Regions from separate parts of the Halomonas sp. AOP13-D3-9 genome, predicted to be linked through region 1. Evidence: predicted binding sites of a transcription regulator. Region 1 holds the regulator's gene; each other region holds the start of a gene.

Evidence for each region. Region 1 encodes sigma-54, which starts transcription at its own class of promoters, with help from an activator protein. Its sites were predicted from a motif close to TGGCACNNNNNTTGCTNT; they were not measured.
Region 2: the regulator sigma-54 is predicted to act here: its motif matches at 2,687-2,704, upstream of glnA (glutamate--ammonia ligase).
Region 3: the regulator sigma-54 is predicted to act here: its motif matches at 1,912-1,929, upstream of ACT3UM_RS01335 (NCS1 family nucleobase:cation symporter-1).

The regions. Positions count from the first base shown of each region.
Region 1 is NZ_JBQSYH010000005.1:269,417-273,597, reverse strand. It holds gene lptA (lipopolysaccharide transport periplasmic protein LptA) at 1-356, shown strand, start outside; gene lptB (LPS export ABC transporter ATP-binding protein) at 368-1,117, shown strand; gene ACT3UM_RS07775 (RNA polymerase factor sigma-54) at 1,282-2,697, shown strand; gene hpf (ribosome hibernation-promoting factor, HPF/YfiA family) at 2,796-3,104, shown strand; gene ACT3UM_RS07765 (PTS sugar transporter subunit IIA) at 3,109-3,576, shown strand; gene rapZ (RNase adapter RapZ) at 3,668-4,181, shown strand, end outside.
Region 2 is NZ_JBQSYH010000002.1:174,039-178,219, forward strand. It holds gene glnL (nitrogen regulation protein NR(II)) at 1-83, opposite strand, end outside; gene ACT3UM_RS02890 (DUF4124 domain-containing protein) at 348-896, opposite strand; gene glnA (glutamate--ammonia ligase) at 1,021-2,427, opposite strand; gene ACT3UM_RS02900 (hypothetical protein) at 2,999-3,622, shown strand; gene ACT3UM_RS02905 (acyltransferase family protein) at 3,677-4,181, opposite strand, start outside.
Region 3 is NZ_JBQSYH010000001.1:281,879-286,059, reverse strand. It holds gene ACT3UM_RS01340 (LysR family transcriptional regulator) at 1-270, shown strand, start outside; gene ACT3UM_RS01335 (NCS1 family nucleobase:cation symporter-1) at 304-1,821, opposite strand; gene ACT3UM_RS01330 (nitrilase-related carbon-nitrogen hydrolase) at 2,393-3,259, shown strand; gene hydA (dihydropyrimidinase) at 3,294-4,181, shown strand, end outside.

The DNA.
Region 1 (4,181 bases):
CCGGGAATGTGGATATTCGTCAGGGCGAGATGCGGCTGCGCGGGGAGCGGGTAGAGATCGAACGCAACGCGGCTGGTGAACTCTCGACGGCAACCGCCACCGGTGAGCGCGCCTACCTGCGCCATCAAGCCGAAGGGCAAGATGGCCCGACGGAAGGTTGGGCGCGAAGGATTATTTACCACGTCGCCGAGCGCCGCGTAGAGCTAATCGACCAAGCCGAACTGATCCAACAGGAAGATACCTTTACCGGTGGGCGCCTTGAGTATTTTATTGACCGCGAAGTGATTCAAGCGCGCTCTGACGTTGACGGCAGTGAGCCCCAGCGCATTCGTATGACGATTCAGCCTGAACAATAGGGAGCCAAGCTGTGGCAACTGCTGACACTGCGCCGATCAAAACCCTGTATGCCCACCACCTGGCGAAGAGCTACAAGCGTCGTCGAGTGGTCAAAGACATCAATTTAGAGATCTCCCAAGGCAGTATTGTTGGCCTACTGGGCCCCAACGGCGCAGGGAAAACCACCTCGTTCTATATGATTGTCGGGCTGGTGAAATCCGATGCTGGCAAGGTCGGAATCGATGCGGTGGATTTAACCCGCGCGCCGATGCACGAGCGCGCAGCGGCGGGTATTGGCTACCTCCCCCAAGAGGCGTCTATTTTTCGCAAGCTCTCGGTTGCCGATAACATTATGGCGATACTCGAGACGCGCAAAGAGCTTGACCGCGCAGGACGCGCACAGCGCCTGGAAGCGCTACTCGAAGACTTTCATATCACCCACATTCGCGACAACCTTGGCATGAGCCTTTCGGGCGGTGAGCGCAGGCGTGTAGAAATTGCCCGCTCGCTGGCCACTGACCCTGCCTTTATTCTACTGGATGAGCCCTTTGCCGGCGTCGACCCTATTTCGGTAGGCGAGATCAAAACCATCATCCGTGCGCTGAAGCAGCGTCATATTGGCGTGCTGATCACCGATCACAACGTGCGTGAAACCCTCGATATTTGCGATATCGCCTATATCGTGGGTGATGGGCAAATCATTGCCAGCGGCTCACCCAGTGCCATTCTCGATAATCAGAAGGTCAGAGACGTATATCTGGGCGCTGATTTTCGCCTTTAAACTGATCAACTGTGCCGACAATTATCGCCTGCCCTTAAACCTATTTTTTGGTTCTGTAAATAGCGCTCTGCAACAACTTTACTACCAATGGCATGCTTATTGCACTTGCACCGGGCACTCACTCGCACTAGGGTGGAGCATTCTGATTAACGAGTGGTTCTCAGATGGTCATGAAAGCTTCTCTCCAACTGCGTATCGGCACACAGCTGACCATGACGCCCCAGTTGCAACAGGCGATTGCGCTGTTGCAACTCTCGACGCTGGACCTTCGTCAAGAAATTCAGCAGGCCCTAGATGCCAATCCCATGCTGGAGCAGGAAGATGAATTTGATGAGCAGGCTGTCAGCGAGCCTAAAGAGGAAGAGTGGTCAGAAAGCATCCCCACTGAACTCTCGGTAGATAGCGACTGGTCAGATACCTATCAGGATATGGGTAGCCAGGGCGGCAGCAGCAGCGAAGGCCCCGACTTTGAGCGTCAGGCGGCCGGACAAAGCCTGCATGGGCACCTACTGTGGCAACTCGCCATGACCGACTTTAGCGCTCGCGAACAGCTTGTCGCAGAGAGCCTAATCGACGCGCTCGATGCGAACGGCTACTTAACCCAGCCGCTTAACGATATCCGTGAGGGCCTGCGCGCCCAGGGCGTTGACGGGCTTAGCCAGCGCGAAGTGGAAACCATTCTGCTCAAACTCCAGCAGTTTGAGCCGACCGGCATCTTTGCCCGCGACCTGCGTGAATGCCTGATGCTGCAGCTCGCCGCCCTGCCCGATGATACGCCGCTACTGGTTCCCGCCCGCCGCCTAGTGCGGCAGTTCCTTGAAGCGCTTGGCAAGGATGACATGCGTCTGCTAAAGCGCCGCCTGGGGCTCGATGACCAACAGCTGGCCGATGTCATCCTACTTATTCGCAGCCTCGACCCTCGCCCAGGCAGCGCCTACGGCGACACCGATGACAGCTATGTAACCCCCGACCTGGTCGTCCGCCACGATAACGAAGGCTGGCATTTAGAACTCAACCCAGAGGCCCTGCCACGGCTGCGTATTCAGCCCGACTACGCCAGCTTGATTAAGCGTGCGGACAAAAGCGATGACAACCAGTTTCTCAAAGAGCACCTCCAGGAAGCACGCTGGCTGATTAAGAGCCTCTCGAGCCGTAACGATACGCTGCTGCGCGTGGGGCGCGAAATCATCACCCGCCAGATTGGCTTTTTAGAGCACGGTGAAGAAGCCATGAAGCCGCTGATACTGGCCGATATTGCCGAAGCTGTGGAGATGCACGAATCGACGATTTCACGGGTCACGACGCAAAAATATATCCATACCCCCCGGGGCGTGTTCGAGCTCAAGTACTTTTTCTCAAGTCAGGTAAGCGGTCAAGATGGCGACAGTCACTCCAGCACCGCCATCCGCGCGCGACTCAAGAAATTGATTCAAGAGGAGCCACCCGGCAAGCCGCTCTCAGACAGCCGCTTGGTCACGCTATTAGGCGAAGGGGGGATTCAAGTGGCACGGCGTACGGTGGCTAAATATCGTGAGGCCATGGGCATTCCCTCCTCCAGTGAGCGGCGCCGTTTACGCTAGGTTATGTCGACGTTGCAGCGAATCTCTCGACAAGGGCTTTGCAACGCGGCAAAAAGGGTTACAATCGAAGTACAGTCCGATGGATAAGGAGCACGTCAATGCAAGTAAATATCACTGGTCATCACGTAGAACTGACTGACGCCTTGCGTGACTATGTCAACGAAAAGCTTGAGCGTGTAGAGCGCCATTACGACAATATAACCACGGTGCAAGTCACCTTATCAGTGGAGAAAGAGCGCCAGCAGGCCGCTTGTACGCTGCACGCCGCAGGTGCTGACTTACATGCGGAAGCCCTCGACAGTGATATGTACGCCGCTATCGACGCCCTAGCGGATAAAATCGACCGTCAACTCGTTAAACACAAGGAAAAAGCACAAGCTCGCGCCCAAGGCGCAGGTGTGCGTTAATTCAATGACGTTGGAAACCATACTCCCCCCGGAGCGCGTTCTGTTTGACGTACCCGGGGGCAGCAAAAAAAGGGTGCTGGAGTTTTACAGCACCTTTATCGCGCAAAATATCCCCAGCCTGGACAGCCAAGAAGTGTTTAGCCGTTTAATCGGCCGCGAGCGCTTAGGCAGTACCGGTATTGGTAACGGTGTGGCTATTCCTCATGCGCGTAGCCCCCACTGCAACGCTCCTATCGCTGGTTTTTTAAAACTCTCAGAAGCGATTGATTTTGACGCTATCGACGGTGACCCGGTAGATCTGGTGTTTGTCCTGCTGGTACCCGAAGAGGCAGATGACACGCACCTCTCTCTGCTCGGCCAAGTAGCGACCATCATGAATGATGCGGATACACGCCAGCAGCTGCGTAAAGCAGCCAGTCAGCGAGAGCTACTTGAGCTGATTACCGCCAAAATTCGTGAGCAATCCGCGTAAAGATCTTCAAACCTGTTTTAAGGTTCATTATGGCAGGTAATGTTTTGCTCACCACCCTCAACGCAGCTTGACCAAAGCAAAGAGAGACTCTATGCAACTGGTGATCATTAGCGGCCGCTCCGGGTCAGGCAAATCTATCGCTCTACAGGCGCTGGAAGATCTTGGCTATTATGCCATTGATAACCTCCCCGCTATGCTGCTGGGCTCGTTGGTGGACGAATTACGCGACCAGGGTGACCGTGCTCACTTGGCGGTCAGTATTGATGCCCGTAATTTGCCGGGAGCGCTGGAGCGCCTACCGTCTTTGTTAGAAGAGTTGCGCCAGCGTAAAATCGATTTTCAAGTTATTTACTTGACCACCGATGCCCGTATCCTGCTTGAGCGTTACTCCGCTACCCGGCGACGCCATCCGCTGACTCGGGATAGCGAGATGACCCTGGAAGAGGCGATCAACAAAGAAGAGGAGACGCTGGAGGATATTCGCGATCTCGCCGATCTATTGATCGATACATCACGCTTATCGGTACACGATTTGCGCCGTCGCATTACCGACCAGGTAGCGCACCAGCGCCGCGATAAGCTAACGCTGACCCTTGAGTCGTTTG
Region 2 (4,181 bases), on a different contig from region 1:
GCAGGGTTCATCCAGCGCACACGCAGCTCGCCGTCTAGCAGCAATACCGCTGTGGTGAGATGTTCAAGCAAACGCTGATGCATGGAGGTGTCCTGAAAAATAGCGTCTTCCATCGCCGATACAGACCTACAGGTGGATGATCAATGAGTGAACTGCAAAAAGCGCGCCAATTACGCACTTATGCCCATTTGCACGGCTTACGGGCATCGCAAGGGGCGAGAACGAATCGTTTTAGCGCACCCATGGCAGTAAACGCCCCTAATTGCGCACCACTTTAGTGCATCCAGTTAAAGGCAGGGAATTTTCATGCCGGGTTTTGCGCATAATCCGTGTTTAAGGAACTGACTTTAAGGAACCATAATCGTCACGGCTGCCGTACGGTGTTGCAAACGCTGGCTGCTATCCAGTAGCTCTGCTTGCAGCTCATGCCGTCCTGAAGTTAGTCCCGTTAGCCAAAACACATCGCTGTGCAGCGCAGTCTGGCTAATGTTGCCATCCACCAACAAGCGGACCTGGTGGTCGTCGCGCAACGATGGCGCAATAGCCACCTCCACCGCGGTCATTCCATCTTGCACCTGTGCGCCTTGCTGGGGCAGAGCGATCGAGAAGTGGTCATAGGGCATAAAGGGCTGCCCCGGCTTGCCCCGCGGCCGCTGCGATGGGGTCGTGTTAGCGCCAGGCTTGGCGAGTGCGGCGCTCAACGCAGGCGGCAGGCTTGGCAACGGCGTCAATTCTAGGGCCTCACCACCGCGACCAGGGTTATCGGTAAAGGTAACGTTGCCGTGCTCATCGGTAACCCGATAAACCGTCTGCCCGAACGCTGAAGCGCCGACTCCCCCTAAGCTTAGAGCAGCAACCAGTACACTACTGATCGCAACTGTATGGATCTTGCTCATAGCTGCGCTCCTCAACTCCCAAGCAAAAAACCCCGCCGAAGCGGGGTTCTATTAATAATCACCGTTACCACCGCCTGACCGATAGTAACAGCCAGGGGCAAGTAACGCGGATTAGCAGCTGTACTTAACAGCTATAGTACATATCAAACTCGATGGGGTGCGTAGTCATACGAATACGCTCCACTTCTTCCATCTTGAGCTCGATGTAGGCATCGATCATTTCGTCGCTGAACACGCCGCCTTCGGTTAGGAATGCACGGTCAGTGTCGAGGGCTTCCAGGGCTTGATCCAGGCTGTGCGCCACCGTCGGGACCATTTTGCCTTCTTCTGGCGGCAGGTCGTACAGGTTTTTATCCATGGCATCGCCAGGATGGATCTTGTTCTTGATACCGTCGATACCTGCCATCAACATGGCAGAGAAGGCCAAGTAGGGGTTGGCAGTCGGATCAGGGAAACGCGCCTCAACACGCTTGCCTTTCGGGCTAGCGGTGTAAGGAATACGGATTGAAGCAGAGCGGTTGCGGGCACTGTAAGCCAGCATAACCGGCGCTTCAAAGCCCGGCACCAAACGCTTGTACGAGTTGGTAGACGCGTTAGTAAAGGCGTTCAGGGCGCGGGCATGCTTGATGATGCCGCCGATGTAGAACAGCGCCATTTCAGACAGGCCCGCATACTCGTCACCGGCGAACTGGTTGTTGCCATCTTTCCAGAACGACTGGTGCACGTGCATACCCGAACCGTTGTCACCGACCAGCGGCTTCGGCATAAAGGTGGCGGTTTTGCCATACGCATGAGCCACGTTGTGGATCACGTACTTCATTTCCTGCACTTCGTCAGCTTTCTTCACCAGCGTGTTGAATTTCACGCCGATTTCGTTCTGACCTGCGTTGGAAACTTCGTGGTGGTGAACTTCCACGGTCTGACCAATCGCTTCCAGGGTGTTACACATGGCACCACGAATATCGTGGAAGCTATCCACCGGGGGAACCGGGAAGTAGCCGCCTTTAACGCGCGGACGGTGCCCCAGATTGCCGCCTTCTACCTGGCTATCGGTCGCCCAAGCGCCTTCGTCAGAAGTGATCTTGTACATGGAACCTTGAATATCAGACTTCCAGTGCACCTCGTCAAAGATGAAGAATTCAGGCTCAGGACCAAAGAAAGCGGTGTCGCCCAGGCCGGTTGACTGCAGGTAAGCCTCGGCACGCTTGGCAATGGAACGCGGGTCACGGTCGTAGCCCTGCATGGTGGCCGGCTCGATGATATCGCAACGCAGCACCAGCGTGGCATCTTCGGTGAAGGGGTCAAGGTAACCCGTACCATCTTCCGGGCGCAGAATCATGTCGGATTCGTTGATGCCCTTCCAACCTTCAATAGAAGAGCCATCGAACATTTGGCCATTCTCGAAGAATTCTTCGTCTACATCGCGGGCAGGCACGGTCACGTGCTGCTCTTTACCGCGAGTATCGGTAAAACGAAGGTCTACCCATTTAACATCGTGTTCTTCAATTAGCGCGAGGGTCTTGGCTGACATAGTGTCCTCCGGTATGAGCGTGGCTTAAAGCTAACGACAGTAAGCTACCGATAAAAGTGTTGTTCGACAAACTGTTCGACAAACTACGTGCTAAGTAGCACGTTTGTCATTCTTGTTCGCTCAGCGTTTGCCTGGCATTTTTTTGCCTGACATCAATTAACAAATCGCTCAGCGAACATTTCAGACCGGCTATCGTTTTAGCATGCCGCAGGGCTTATGCCTACGGCCCACTAGCCGCTTCAAAACTTACTAATCAGTCAAAGCACTTTTCATGCCAACACTGCACCAATATGGCGTAAAAAAACAATAAACGATTGTTTTTCATATATTAAAAAATAAAGCTAAATGCCTCTTGATGACGCATAACAGCTAAACAAGGTGCCTCAAGTCAGCTAAAAGCTCTTCTTTGCACCAAAATAGAACAAAAATAGTGCTCAATGCGCCATTAAGGTGCGCTAAATCTACTGAACTCTCTTTTTTAGCTCGCAAGCTTTTTTACTTGCTACCTAAATAAACCAGATACTACAATAAATTACAAACTGATAGATTTACTCACACGTGGAGTCGGCAAATGGGATCGGTCTGCTTTATTGTTGATGCCATGGTGACGGGTGAGACGTTGCCACGCCATTTAAAATCCATACGTGAGTCCGGTGTTGCCGACCACTTGCTGCCCATTTTGGTGACGGCCACTCAAGCGCAAACGCGCATGAGTGTTATCGAGAAACGCTACCACACTCACTCGTTGATTACGCCAGCGCGGCCGCTAGGGGCTCGCCTAAATAAAGCCGCGTTTGCCAGTCAAGCAGAGTGGCTCATCATTGCGCTGCAGAAAAAACCTTTGCCTGCTGCACTTTGGGGCGCGCTCTATCCACAGCTCAACACTTACACCCTTGACGCCTTAATTATCGGCCTCACTCGGCCATCGCTGTCGGAACGCATTCTGCGGCGCCTGTTGGCAAGCGCGTTAATCTTGCCGCCCTACATCGCCGTTAGGCGCGTTTGGCTTGAACGCTTGGGTGGGTTTGACCCTGAACTTGATGATGACAGCGCGATAGTCGATTTTTTGCAGCGCTTACACGCCTGCCCCACTCGCTTGAAAACCTACAGCGGGCACCTGCTGAGCCAAATGGATGAACCAGACGATTCTTCGCTGTCTACCCCACCCGGTGCGGCCTGCACATCGCACTTTTAACGCGCGCTCCATCGTTACCCTCTACCGCTACCCTCACTGCTCTTTGGGCGCTTGCTAGCTGACCTTCAGCCGCTTACCAAATAGCATGGCTCCCAGTGTAGTGGTATTGGCCAGCTTATTTAGGCCCACAGACCCAGCTGCGCCCACTACCATGAGCACCAGCGCATACACCCAAACCGGTAACGACAAAGGCTCAATCGCCAAATCGGCGAGCACAAAGAACATAGGGTGAGCCAAGTAGATACCAAATGAATACGCGTTGATGTGGCGCGCCCATAAAGGCGCCGGGCGCCCAGCCAAGTAGCGCATGGCGCACAGCGTAAACAGCACGAAGAAAGGAACCACCCACACCTCTTTGGAAGAGAACGCCAGCCAGCCAGCAAAGGTCGCAGCAATAATCAGCGCCACCCACAGCACCAACCAATCAGGGCGTGCCATCTGCTGCATCCAAGCAGGCCGCGCCAGCAATACGCTCTCAGGGGCTAGCGGATAGTAACGCACCAGCACCAGCGCCAGGAAAAATACATAAATCCACCCCAGCGGGGCTATCCACAGCAGG
Region 3 (4,181 bases), on a different contig from region 1:
CTACCGGTTGAGGCACGCCAAGCGCATGATGCGCTAAGCCTGCGCGCTTCGGCCTCTGACCGCGAGGGCGCCGCTTTTTTGATTCTTACCGGGCGCTTTATCGGCTTTCTGCCTGAGCATGTCGCTGCACAGTGGGTGGCCGCAGGTAAGATGCGGGCACTGCATGCCGCTACCCAGCACTACCGCATTCCGTTTGTACTGATTACCCGCCACGACCGACGCCCCAACCGCGTCGTTGATGCTTTTCTGCGCTTAATCAAGAGCAGCTAAAGCAAAACCCGGCACGAAGCCGGGTTTCGTTGTTTAACTCTGCTCTGTCGCCTCGCTCGCCATTATTGGCGCGGGCCCCGCCTGAGGCGACGATGCCAGCACTTGGCTTGCCACATAGTAAACAATGGCCCCCAGCGCCGAACCGGTAAACCAGCCGTAATCATAGAACCAGTTCATCGTGCCGGTTAACAGCGAAATTAAGGTGAGCAACACCGGGACGCCAAAAGCGATAAAACCCGCGATGTTGACCGCAGGATAGGCATGGCTGTCCATATACAGGCTCGGTATATCCAAACGCTGCTTTTTAATCAGGAAGTAATCCACCGCCATAATCCCCGCGATGGGCCCGAGTAGGCTTGAATAGCCCAGCAGCCAGTTGGAGTACATCTGCTCAAGGGAAACCCCAGGCGGGATAACACCCGCTTTTTGCAGCAGATCGTAGCCCATCAGCAACACGCCTACCGCACCGGTCATGAGTACGCCGCGGGTCTGATTAATCAATTTAGGCGCGATATTCTGAAAATCATTGGTCGGCGAGACGATATTAGAGGCAGTGTTGGTAGAAATCGTGGCGATAATGATCAATAGCATCGCTAATACCACCCAGAAGGGGCTGTCGATATAGCCAATCAAACGTACTGGATCAGCAACCGTCTGGCCCACCAGCGTCTCGGATGCAGCGGTTAACACCACCCCCAGCGCGGCAAAGAAGAACATCGTCAGCGGCAGACCGAGCACCTGGCCGACGATTTGATCTTTTTGGCTTTTGGCAAAGCGACTGAAATCGGGAATATTCAGCGACAGCGTAGCCCAAAAACCCACCATCGCGGTTAAGCCCGCAAAGAAATAACCGTACACCGACGCCCCTTCAGGCCGCGACGGCGGCTGAGCTAATAGCTCGGTCATCGACATGTTAGGCCACGCCCAGATCATCAGCCCGACACCTACCGCTAACAGTAGCGGCGCGGCTAACGTCTCCAACCATTTAATTGATTCTGCCCCGCGAATGACCACATAGAGGTTCATCGCGCCAAAGACAAAAAAGCCGATCACTTCGCCCACACCGCCAAGCGCAGCCCAAGCGGGAATCAACTCGGAGAGCAGCAGATGAATAGCCAGCCCGCCAAACATGGTTTGAATACCAAACCAACCGCAGCCGACTAAGGCGCGTACCAGACAAGGCACGTTGGAACCTAAAATACCGAACGATGAGCGCAGTACCACGGGAAACGGGATCCCAAACTTAGTACCGGGAAAGGCATTTAAGGTGAGAGGAATCAGCACGATCACGTTGGCTAACAGAATGGCGAACAGAGCCTCCCCCACGCTCAACCCAAAGTAAGCGGTTAATACCCCGCCCAAGGTATAGGTGGGCACACAGATCGACATCCCCACCCATAGCGCCGCAATATTCCACTTACTCCAGGTGCGCTCGCTGGCCTGGGTAGGCGCAATATCCTCATTAAAACGTGAACTACTGCGCACGTCGTCCCCTACATCAAGCTCTATCAGTCCGTCTCGATCCACCATCTGAGAGGTTGTTTCGGTCATTTTTTATCTCCTCAGCATTGCGTTGTCCATCACTCCCACGGTCAGTGGAGCTATTCAAAAAGACGCTTAGAAATCATGGCTCTTAGAAGCGAAGCAATAAGTGTGCCTACCCATAAAAGCAGGGCGACTAACTCGTTGATTAAAAAGCTGTCTTTATAGACAACAATATTATTGTTAGCTTGTTACCTTTTCGTCTTTCCCACCTCAAACAAAAACCAATTAAACAAAGCTAGGCCAAAAAAAACATTTGCACCAATATTAAACAAAAAAATACAGCAGCCATCCATTATAAATATATTAACCACATGATTTTAAATAAAAAAACAGATCACTCAAAACGGTGCAAGAGTTCACCAAAAAAGTGAATGCCGCTGCAAAAAATAATAAAAACAAACAAACTCAAAGGGTTAAATGCGATTGTAAAAATCGTCTTTTAAGACTTGCCAAAACCACCAAGCCAGCGATACTTTCAACAAAAGCTGTCATATTAGTCAGCTTTATAATATTAATTCTCAACGCCTGAACACGCTTTAAATCAACAATCAGAATCAAACACCAGAGGGAGTGTCTCATGCAGAAGATGAAAATCGGCTTGATTCAAATGGGTCTGAAAACCAGCACCGATTTGGAACCCGAAGCCATCCGCGATGCGATGAACGAAGCGCACCTGCCGATGATTCAGCAAGCGGCTGATCAAGGCGTACAGGTACTGTGTTTCCAGGAAGTGTTTAACCAACCCTACTTTTGCCCCAGCCAGGACGGCAAATGGTACGCCGCCGCGGAGCGGGTGCCGGAAGGCCCTACCTGTCAGATGATGCAAAAACTCGCCGCTGAGCATCGCATGGTGATTATCGTGCCGGTGTATGAAGAGACCGAAACCGGTGTTTACTACAACACCGCCGCGGTGTTCGACGCTGACGGCAGCTACCTGGGCAAATACCATAAAACCCATATCCCGCAAGTGGCCGGTTTTTGGGAAAAATTCTTCTTTAAACCGGGGCAATCCAACTGGCCGGTATTCGATACCGCCTACGGCAAAATCGGCGTGTATATCTGCTACGACCGCCACTTTCCTGAAGGCTGGCGGGCACTGGCGCTTAACGGTGCCGAGGTGATTTTCAACCCCTCCGCCACCGTGGCAGGGCTTTCCCAATATTTATGGGAACTTGAACAGCCCGCCTCGGCCGCCGCCAACGGCTGTTTTATCGCTGCCATCAACCGCGTGGGCACCGAGGCACCGTGGAATATCGGCGATTTCTACGGCTCCAGTTACATCGTTAACCCCCGCGGAAAAATCGAAGCCCAGGCCAGCGAGACCGAAGACGAGCTACTGGTCCACGAGATCGACTTGGATATGGTCCGCGAGGTACGCAACAACTGGCAGTTCTTCCGCGACCGGCGCCCGGAAACCTACACCCGCCTGACAGACGGCGAATAATTCCATTGACGAAACAAGCTAACAGGAGCGAACCATGAGCCTATTGATCAAGGGCGGCACGGTGGTCACCCACGCAGATACCTATCGCGCCGACGTGCTGTGTATCGACGGTAAAATTCACGCTATTGGCACCGACTTAGATGTCCCCACTGATTGCGAGATCGTCGATGCCAGCGACCAGCTGGTAATGCCCGGCGGCATCGACCCGCATACTCATATGCAGATGCCCTTTATGGGCGCAGTAGCCAGCGAAGATTTCTACACCGGCACTGCCGCCGCCATGGCGGGTGGTACTACCACGATTATCGACTTCGTGATCCCCAGCCCCGGCCAGTCGTTGCTGGAAGCATTTGAAACCTGGCAGGGCTGGGCGGAAAAAGCCGCCACTGACTTCGCCTTCCACGTGGCCATTACCTGGTGGGACGAAAGCGTTAAAGAGGAGATGGGCACCCTGGTACGCGACCACGGTGTTAACAGCTTTAAGCACTTTATGGCCTACAAAGGCGCCATCATGGCCACCGATGACATTCTGGTGGAGAGCTTTTCGCGCTGCCTGGAGCTGGGCGCGGTGCCCACGGTACACGCGGAAAACGGCGAACTGGTCTACCACATGCAGCAGAAACTGCTCGCCCAAGGCATTACCGGACCGGAAGCACACCCGCTCTCGCGTCCGCCCCAGGTGGAAGGCGAAGCGGCCAGCCGTGCCATTCGCATTGCGACGACCCTAGGCGCGCCGGTGTATCTGGTGCATGTTTCCACCAAAGACGCAGTGGATGAGATCGCCTACGCCCGCCAGCAGGGCCACCCGGTGTTTGGCGAGTGCTTGGCTGGGCATTTGGTGATTGACGACAGTGTCTATCAACACCCTGACTGGGCAACGGCAGCAGCCCACGTAATGAGCCCCCCCTTTCGCCCCAAAGGC